4 regions of the Paenarthrobacter sp. NPDC056912 genome follow, and region 2 is predicted to be linked to each of the others. Evidence: riboswitches for the same ligand, from Rfam matches in the RefSeq annotation. Region 2 holds a riboswitch; each other region holds the start of a gene.

Region 1 (2,191 bases), on a different contig from region 2:
CCGCTGCCTGTGCAGGCAGACCGACGCTGAGAACGAGGCCGGAAGCTGCAGCCAGGACGACGGCCTGACGGCCAACGGTTCCGGCATTGGAAGAAACAGCCTTGGAAAGGGTGTTCAAGGGGTTCGTACGAACCGATTCAGCGCGATGGCGCGCAGGGGTAGTGCGTGATGACACGTAGGTAGCCTCTCCCAATGCCTGCGAGGTGAGCTGTCGGATTCGGATGGGAGTCATCCGGCCGCGCTGCTTCAAGGAAGCTTTGCGACTTAACCCCAAGGCCTTCTTTCGAAGACCAGAAGTGGTTCCCCCGCCCCTGCCAGACGATTTATGCGAACGGACCTTGAGCGGTGGCAGAGCTAGGCAATCCACTCAAGTGCACCGGCCCCCTAAAAAGCCGATGCGCTTTGAACGGTACAACAGTTGAACGCGAATGTCACATTCAGGTCACGGGGTGTCTCACGAATGCGAGAGGCGACCATCAACTGGCTCAGAGCCAGCCCATGGGGTCGACAACTTCACCGTTGACCTGGACCTCGAAGTGGAGGTGGCAGCCCGTTGAGGCGCCCGTGGTGCCGCTCAGCGCGACGGTATCGCCGCGGGTGACGGTCTGGCCCACCTTGACGGTGAACGACGACAGGTGGTTGTACGTGGTCTCCAGGCCATTGCCGTGGTCAATGACCACGCGGTTGCCTCCGCCGTACTCATGCCATCCGGCGAAGGTGACCTTGCCGGAGGCGGCAGCGTGGACGGCGGTGCCGCACTGGGCCACGAAGTCCTGGCCGCGGTGGAAGTCGCCGGTGCCGCCGGTGAGGGGGCTGACGCGGTACCCGAAGGGGGATGCCGTGGTCAGAGTGTCAAGGGGGCTGGCCATGGTGCCAACGGAAGATGCGCGCTGGATGCTGCCGGCGGACTGTGCGCTCAGCAGCTGCTTCAGCTTGCCGTCGGGATCGGCAGCCGTAGCCACGGCAGCGCGGCTGAAGTCGATTTTGGCGGACGCTGCCGCGGAAACCTCGGGCTGGCTGCCGCCGCTGACGGCAAGGGCGGACTCGGTCTGGCCTGATTCCGAGGTGGCCATGACGGGGCTCGTTGCGGGCAGACCGACAGTCAGGGCAAGTCCGGTGGCGGCAAGCGCGACTCCGGCTTTCTGCCCTACGCCACTGGCGGCGGCAAAGTCAGCTACCTGGCGCAGCGGGCTCTTACGGCGGCGCACCTGACGGTCGGTGTCGCGGGGCCGGATCTCTGCTACGACGCGGGCTGGCCGCAGCTCAACAGCGGGGCCGGACGCACGACGGCGACCCCTGACGTTCTGCGATGTCAAACTCTGTTCCTCTCTGAAAAGCCTGCGAAGTTAGCTGTCGGATTCGGGTCAGAGAGTTCAAAGACCCGGTCCGCACGAGGCGCTCACGGCACACAGGTATCCCAAGAGGGACTTGCATAAGTGGGCACTTCTGCTGCGGACTTCACCCCAAGGCTGCTTCTTTAGACAGCCGCTTGTGGTTCCCCCGCCTCTGCCAGTGGTGGATAAAACACCTGATCCGCTGGCAGAGCTCGGCTCCGGATCAGGTAACGCTTTGGTATCGGCGCTAGTACATAACTATAGGGGATTAAAGCCCGCGGTAATAAATTCGTTATCTACCGAAACATGCGTGTTGACAGTCGCCTTTATCATCAATCCCGGAAAACCGCAGGTCACACGCGCGCCCGCATCGCAAAAGTGAGGTTTGCCACCCGCGGCAGGATTGCCGTCGCGAGGTCAGCTCAGGGAGACGAAGACGTGCGCTGCAACTTCGGGGGGAAGCTCCAAGGCACCTTCGATGCCGGGGACACGCACGGAGATGTACTCGCCGACGCGGGCAAGCGACACCGTGGCACCGGGCCGGATCCCACCTTCGTCCAGTTGCGTGAGGAGCTCGGGCTCCACCTGGATGGGCTCTGCAAGGCGGCTGACAACCACGCGGGAATCGGAGGCATAGCCGTCCATGGCCTGCAAAAGGTTTACGTCAAGCCGCGGGAAGGGCTGGCTGGCAAGGCCACCCAAGGCCTCCAGCCCCGGGATGGGATTGCCATACGGGGATTCAGTGGGGTGCTCAAGGAGCTCGTAGAGCCGACGCTCCACGCGTTCACTCATTACGTGTTCCCAGCGGCACGCCTCGTCATGGACGTAGGCCCAGTCCAGGCCGATGACATCGGCCA
Region 2 (2,191 bases):
CGCCGCAAACGCTGGCAGCTCCAACGGCCCATTCGACGCCGGAACGTGGCGGTCCGGCTGCTGCTGCAGTACCGGCCATGCCACCCTGCGTGCGTGATGGTCCGGGGCAGCCGAGTGCTCACTTCAGGGCCTTCTTGGCAGCATCCAGGATGGCATCCAGATCAACTGATTGGCTGGGCTGCGGGGTGGTGCTCGCCTTCGGATCAGCGGATGACTGCGGCTTGGACGGTTGCGTGGGGGTCGTCGTAGGCGTGGGCGTGGGAGTGACGGTGGGTGTCGGCGTTGGTGTCGGGGTAGTGGTCGGCGTGGGAGCCGGCGGGGTGGTGATGGTGTCCGACGGAACGTCGCCGGGAACCGGCACAGGCTGGCTGGGGACCGGTGTGGTCACCCCCGGCACGGGTGTAACGGCGGACGGTGCTGCTGACGGAACCCACACGGGATCGGCAAGCGAAACCTGCGGAGTCGGAACCGACGACGGCGTCACTCCAGCGGGTGCCTCCGGAACGGTAGCGGGTTGTCCGGCTTCCGATGACGCCGTGGCGGATGCCGACGGCGACGATGTGGAGGAGTAGGACGCCCTGGGTGCGGGCGCAGCCGAAGCGGACTGGCGGGCGTCGCCGTCGTTCCCCTTGTTGTCGCCGGCTTCCTGGACGGGGGTTTCCTGGCCGAAGAACGGGAGCTCAAGGGCTTGCCCCACAGTTCCGGCAGTCAGGACAAGGCCCACGGCGCCGGCAACCACGGCCATGCGCTGGCTCATGGTCCGCACCGAGGCTGCCTTGCGGAGCACCGCGTGCGGTTCCCGGCTGAAGGGAGACGCGGAGCCGAAGCCGGACTTGGTGGTGTTGCGGGCTGCGGTGGGCGCCTTGCCGGGCGTTGATTGGCGGCTTGCGAGGGCAGCCGAAGCGGTGGCCGCCGCGGCAACCTGCGCCGGGGACTTGGCGCGTGCCGGGGACGGGGCCACAGCTTGAGTTGGTGCCTCAACGACGGGAATCGCCGCTGTTGCGGGTTCCGCCTCTGCGGGCTTCACCGTAGGAATCGCCGTGGTGGCAGGCTCCGGCGTGCTCGGTTCCGGAGTGCTGGCCTGCACGGCGGGTATTGCTGCCGTGGCAGTTTCCTGAGGGGTGATCACTGCCCGCGCCGCACGTTCGCGCTCTGCCGCGCGGGCGGCCGCACGCGTGATGGGGGTCGCGATGATGGGAATGGCCGCGGTGGGGGGTCCCGGCGTCGTACTTGCTGTTTCGGTGCCCGGCGCCGTTTCCAGCGCCGACTCTGTGCTGAACGATCCGCTGGGTTGGGCCCGACGGCGTCCGGTTGGCTTGGTGCGCTCGCGTTCGGTGTTGGCGCGGCGCGGCTGATCCATGGTTGGGGACATGGTGGTTGCCTCTCAACGCCTTCGAGGTTAGCTGTCGGGTTCGGACGAGGCCGTCCGGCCGCCTAAGCGGCTTCACCCCAAGGACTTGAAAACAAGCCCGGGAACTCTGGGTCCCCCGTCTCTGCCGCGGGTCTGGCGGATCCCGGATTGCGGCAGAGCTCGGCGTCAATCCGGAAGCGGCCCAGCGGATATTCGGGTCGCCCTACGACGGTACATGAGCCGGAAAGTAAAGTCACATTAATATAACGGGCGGTAGGCCTGCCTGGGCGGGGAAACCCTATCGCTTAGGCTTCGGGGCCGGCGCTGGAGCCGGGAGTTCGTGCTGGATCTTCTGGATCTGGTGCGCCTGATGGGTCTCCGGGCGGAAGATCTCATCCGCGATTCCGAGCATTCCGCCCGCTGCGGCCCGTCTGACTCCCCGGCTGTTCTGGCGCGAGATCCAGTACCAGAGGCCAGCCAGGAGAGCCGGTACGCCAAGCACTGCCGCCAACACGGCCAAGATGTCCATCGCCCAAGACTAGCTTCGGCGCGGACTGACAGGTAGAACATAGTCGTATGGACCTCCCCGTGATGCCGCCCATTTCGCCCATGCTTGCCAAGTCCGTGCCGTCCATCCCCGAGGTTGGGCACTATGAACCCAAGTGGGACGGCTTCAGGACCATCGTCTTCAAGGACGGCGACGAGATCATCCTGGGCAGCCGCAACGAAAAGCCCATGACGCGCTACTTTCCCGAACTCGTGGAGGCGCTGAAGAAGAACCTTCCGGACAAATGCGTGATCGACGGCGAGATCGTCCTGATTGCTGACAACAGGCTGGAG
Region 3 (2,191 bases), on a different contig from region 2:
AGGACGCTCTGGTGGCGCAGGGTCTGCGGCCTGGTTGGCAGGGCCGGCACAGCGAGGCGCGCGGCACGGACCGGGTTCGGCGATGCGCTGGCGGCGGGATCTGTGAGCGTCATGTCTTCAGCATGGAGCCGCCGAATATGAGGCCTTTAGGCGGAAGCTGTGACCGTACTGTGAAAAGCGAAAACCGCGCCCGTTCCCGCGATCCGCTCCAGTGGGTACTGGGGCGAACGGCGGGAACCGGCGCGGTGATCAGGAGAACTCTTGGCTTAGTACCAGTTGTTGGCCAAGTGGAAGCCCAGGGCGGCCGACGGGGATCCGTAGCGTTCCTTGATGTAGTTCAGGCCCCACTTGATCTGGGTCTGGTAGTTGGTCTGCCAGTCAGCACCGGCCGAGGCCATCTTGGAAGCCGGCAGGGACTGGACGATGCCGTAGGCGCCGCTGGAAGCGTTCGTGGCCGTGGTGCGCCAGTTGGATTCCTTCTCCCACAGGGTGTTCAGGGCGGTCATTTCGCCCGGACCCCAGCCGTAGCTGGCGAGGATGCTTGCGGCGTACGCCTTAGCGGCGGCGGGATCGTCCACTGCCTTGGGCGCGGCAGCAGCAGCTGCAGCTTCCGCGGCGGCGGCGGCAGCAGCGGCGTCGGCGGCCTGCTTGGCGGCGGCGTCGGCAGCGGCCTTTTCGGCGGCAGCCTGCGCAGCAGCGGCTTGGTCTGCAGCGGCCTGCGCGGCAGCAGCCTGGTCGGCGGCAGCCTTGTCGGCGGCGGCCTTGTCCGCGGCAACCTTGTCTGCAGCCGCCTTGTCCGCGGCGGCCTTCTCTGCTGCCTTCTTGGCTGCATCAGCCTGGGCTGCGGCGTCAGCGGCAGCCTTCTCCTTCGCCTGATCGTCGATCTGGGCGTTGGTGGCCTGGCGCTCGGCGGCCTGGCTCATCTCGGGAAGGTTGAACGCGGCGTTGGCGGCCTGTCCAAGCGATGCCACGCCCAGTGCGGCTGCTACGACGCCGGCCACAACGGACATGCGGTAGCCGGACTTACCCTGGCGTGCTGCGTTCTTGAGGACGGACTGCGACTTGGTCAGCGGTGCGTTGTTTTCGTCGCGATGACGCGCGGAAGGGCGCGTCTGATCGTTAGGTTCAGACATGTGTGATTACCTCTCAGCGCCTGCGGAGTTAGCTGTCGGGTTCGGATGAGGTCATCCGGCCGCGCATGTAGCTGCGGCTTCACCCCTAGGGCCGGCAAAAATGCCTGGGCCCGGAGACCATGGGTCCCCCGTCTCTGCCTCGAATGAGAACGGAACTCCGGGAAGTGGCAGAGCTCGGCGCATCCCGGGTGTGGGCCTGTTAGGGGAGACCCACCCTTTCGACGGTACAGGAGGATTCAACAGAAGTCACATTTAGGTAACAGAGATCACGACGACGGTGAGTCGCCTTGCTGGATTCGTTACACGCGTTCGGTTGCAACCGTGGGGAGTCGGAGGGCGAACTCTGTACGCCCCGGCCGGGAGGTCACTTCGACACTGCCGCCGTGGGCCTCGACGATCGATTCCACGATCGAAAGGCCCAGTCCGGACGTGCCTTCGGACCCCGATCTGGCGGCGTCGGCACGGGCAAAACGGGAGAAGATCCGGCCCTGGAAATCAGCCGGGATACCGGGGCCGTTATCCGTCACAGTGACCACTGCGCTGCCATCGGCGGAGAGCATGACGCCCGTAACCACGGTGGTTCCGGCGTCGGTGTGTTTACGGGCATTGGAAAGCAGGTTCGCCAACACCTGGTGCAGTTGCGTCGTGTCCCCCCGGACGGTGATGGGTTCATCCGGCAATTGGAGCTGCCAGATGTGGTCCGGGGCCATGACCTTTTCGTCGCTGACGGTCTCGATGACCAGTTGGGTCAGGTCCACGTCCGTGACCTTTACGGGCTGGCCTTCGTCCAACCGCGCCAGCAGCAGGAGGTCCTCCACCAGCGTGGTCATGCGTTCTGACTGGCTCTGCACGCGCGCCAAGGATTTCCGGCCGTCGTCAGTGAAGTTTTCGGTCATCCTCAGGAGCTCGGTGTACCCGCGGATGGCGGTCAGGGGTGTCCGGAGTTCGTGCGACGCGTCAGCTACGAATTGCCGGACTTTCGTTTCACTTTCCTGCCGGGCTTCCAAGGCGCTGGAGACGTTGTTCAGCATTTGGTTCAAGGCGTGGCCCACGCTGCC
Region 4 (2,191 bases), on a different contig from region 2:
CTAGTCTGTAAGGAAGCCAACACTAGGAGAAACCGCCCCATGCGCACCATCCGCCCGCTTCTGGCCGCCGTCGTCGCTGCTCTTGCTTTCGCGTCCGCCCTGCTGTTTTCCGCGGCTCCAGCGTCGGCGCACGACGTCGCCGAGTCCACAGCACCGGCGAACGGTTCCAGTGTCGCTGTTGTTCCGGCGTCGGTTTCCATTACGTTCAACAACAGACCGCTCGCCATCGGTTCGGGTGTCACGGTCACCTCGGGCGGGGAAAACTGGGCGGACGGCGCCGTCGAGATCATCGATAACCAGGCGGTCCAGAAGCTGCGCGAGGGAGCGCCCGCAGGCGAATACACCGTAGTCTGGCGCGTTGTCAGCTCTGATTCGCACCCCATTGAGGGCACCTTTAAGTTCACAGCCGCCGCTGGAAGCACGACGGCGTCCGGCGGCTCCGCGGGCGCCTCACCATCGGCGTCGGCCGCGGTGCCGACGGCCGGAACCGCTGCCCCGGGTACGGGCAACGGACAACCTGCTGCCGATGCTTCCCAGCCGTTCCCCTGGAGCATCGTTGGCCTGGCTGTGGTGGCTGTCGGTCTCGTTATTTTCCTGGCTGTTACGGCCCGCAGGAAATTGGCTGCCTCCAGCGACGCGGATAGCGGAGAATCCGCGGAATAGCGGGGTTTTCTACGTAGCTGCGAAGATCTCGGAATGGTTACCGCGACACGCCAAAACCGGACTTCTCGTTACTCAAATGTGACTTCGACGTGATCATCGCGTACGGTTGTACCTGTGCCTGTTCCACGTAACGGGCACTTCCGGCCTGATTGCCTAGCTCTGCCGCAGTCCGGAATCCGTTCGCAGACAAACCTACGGCAGAGACGGGGAACCCATTTTAGGTCGCTTTCGAGCGTGCCTTGGGGTGAAGTCACGAAGCTTCCGCTGAACAGCGGGGGATAGTGGCCGGGTGACTCCCATCCGAATCCGACAGCTAACCTCGCAGGCATCGGGAGAGGCTCTTTCATGTCTTCACGCATTCTTCGCGGCCGTCGTAAGGCGGACAGCGTACGTCCTAATCCGTTTATTTCCATCTCCAAGGCAGTTGCCAGCAACGCTTCCGGCGCTGGCCGCCAGGCAGCTGTTATCGCAGCCGCATCGGGCCTCGTACTGACCGGTTCCATTGCCGCCCACGCAGCTGAAACTCCGATTCAGCGGGATTCCAGCCCCGCCACGGTCGCTGAGACCGTATCCGAAGCCCCCACCAAGGTTGTTACCGCTGCAGCTACGGCTACCGTCAACTTCGAGCGCCCCGCTGTTGCTTCCGTAGCAGCTCCGGTCATCGAAAAGCCGGCACCCGTTGCTCCGGCACCTGTAGCCAAGAAGGCAGCAGTCACCACTGCCGCCGCAACGGCTCCTGCCGCCCAGGCTGCAGCTGCGGCTCCCGCCGCGGTTGCCGCTGCTCCCGCAGCCGCAGCACCTGCAGGCAGCATCAACGCAGCCATGGTTGCCTCGGCTTACGCCCAGATCGGCATCTTCCAGGACTGCACCGCCATGGTCGAAAAGGCCCTCGGCTCTGCAGGCATTCCGGTTGGCGACCTCGGTCCCATGCAGTTCCTGAACTACGGCAAGGTCGTCAGCGATCCCCAGCCGGGTGACATGATCGTCCAGTCCGGCCACGTCGCCATCTTCATCGGCAACGGCCAGGCCATCAGCGGTGGCATCAACGGCAACCAGACGGGCATCCACCCCATCAGCTGGCTGACCGCAACCGGTCCCATCACGTACGTGCGCGCTGGCGCATAAGCCTCACGCTTCACCTCAAAGGCCGGTGCCTTCGAAGATTCAGGTCTTCGCAGGCACCGGCCTTTGGCGTTAAGTTCTGTTCGTTTGTGTACGCCTCGTTTGTGTACGCCGAATTCATGCACGACGGCGGACTGGCGCACCTATGGTGGGTGGTGCCCGGCCGGGTGGTTCGCCGGGTTGGTTTGCGGAACCGTCAGGCGATGGCTATGCCGGGTCCCGCCGGCAGGGCCACCTTGGAGGAAATTGCTTGTCCTACCGCTTTGGCCTGACGGAGCACTTCCTTTGGCGTGGGCGTGATGAGTTCGCCAACTCCCACAAGGTGCATCCCCACGGCCCTCATGGCCGTCGCGAGGTTCTGGCCGATGGCGATTCCGAGGTCGGCCAGCATGCGCCGCAACTGGCT

What was found. A riboswitch is a leader RNA that binds a small molecule or an ion and turns the genes downstream of it on or off. The one in region 2 is predicted to bind cyclic di-AMP.
Region 1: it holds a riboswitch for cyclic di-AMP, as region 2 does, so the genes downstream of both, ACFRJ9_RS19260 (M23 family metallopeptidase) here and ACFRJ9_RS07455 (hypothetical protein) in region 2, are expected to answer to the same signal.
Region 3: it holds a riboswitch for cyclic di-AMP, as region 2 does, so the genes downstream of both, ACFRJ9_RS01480 (hypothetical protein) here and ACFRJ9_RS07455 (hypothetical protein) in region 2, are expected to answer to the same signal.
Region 4: it holds a riboswitch for cyclic di-AMP, as region 2 does, so the genes downstream of both, ACFRJ9_RS13455 (hypothetical protein) here and ACFRJ9_RS07455 (hypothetical protein) in region 2, are expected to answer to the same signal.

What each region holds. Positions count from the first base shown of each region.
Region 1 is NZ_JBHUCD010000020.1:26,882-29,072, reverse strand. Features, by position in the region: gene ACFRJ9_RS19265 (C40 family peptidase) at 1-175, opposite strand, end outside; cyclic di-AMP (ydaO/yuaA leader) riboswitch at 180-347, opposite strand; gene ACFRJ9_RS19260 (M23 family metallopeptidase) at 486-1,316, opposite strand; cyclic di-AMP (ydaO/yuaA leader) riboswitch at 1,321-1,562, opposite strand; gene ACFRJ9_RS19255 (metal-dependent transcriptional regulator) at 1,752-2,191, opposite strand, start outside.
Region 2 is NZ_JBHUCD010000005.1:132,277-134,467, forward strand. Features, by position in the region: gene ACFRJ9_RS07455 (hypothetical protein) at 119-1,372, opposite strand; cyclic di-AMP (ydaO/yuaA leader) riboswitch at 1,375-1,520, opposite strand; gene ACFRJ9_RS07460 (hypothetical protein) at 1,650-1,880, opposite strand; gene ACFRJ9_RS07465 (ATP-dependent DNA ligase) at 1,928-2,191, shown strand, end outside.
Region 3 is NZ_JBHUCD010000001.1:316,082-318,272, forward strand. Features, by position in the region: gene ACFRJ9_RS01475 (dolichyl-phosphate beta-glucosyltransferase) at 1-113, opposite strand, end outside; gene ACFRJ9_RS01480 (hypothetical protein) at 267-1,133, opposite strand; cyclic di-AMP (ydaO/yuaA leader) riboswitch at 1,137-1,323, opposite strand; gene ACFRJ9_RS01485 (ATP-binding protein) at 1,433-2,191, opposite strand, start outside.
Region 4 is NZ_JBHUCD010000011.1:77,731-79,921, reverse strand. Features, by position in the region: gene ACFRJ9_RS13460 (copper resistance protein CopC) at 40-663, shown strand; cyclic di-AMP (ydaO/yuaA leader) riboswitch at 814-1,005, shown strand; gene ACFRJ9_RS13455 (hypothetical protein) at 1,009-1,788, shown strand; gene ACFRJ9_RS13450 (FAD-binding protein) at 1,982-2,191, opposite strand, start outside.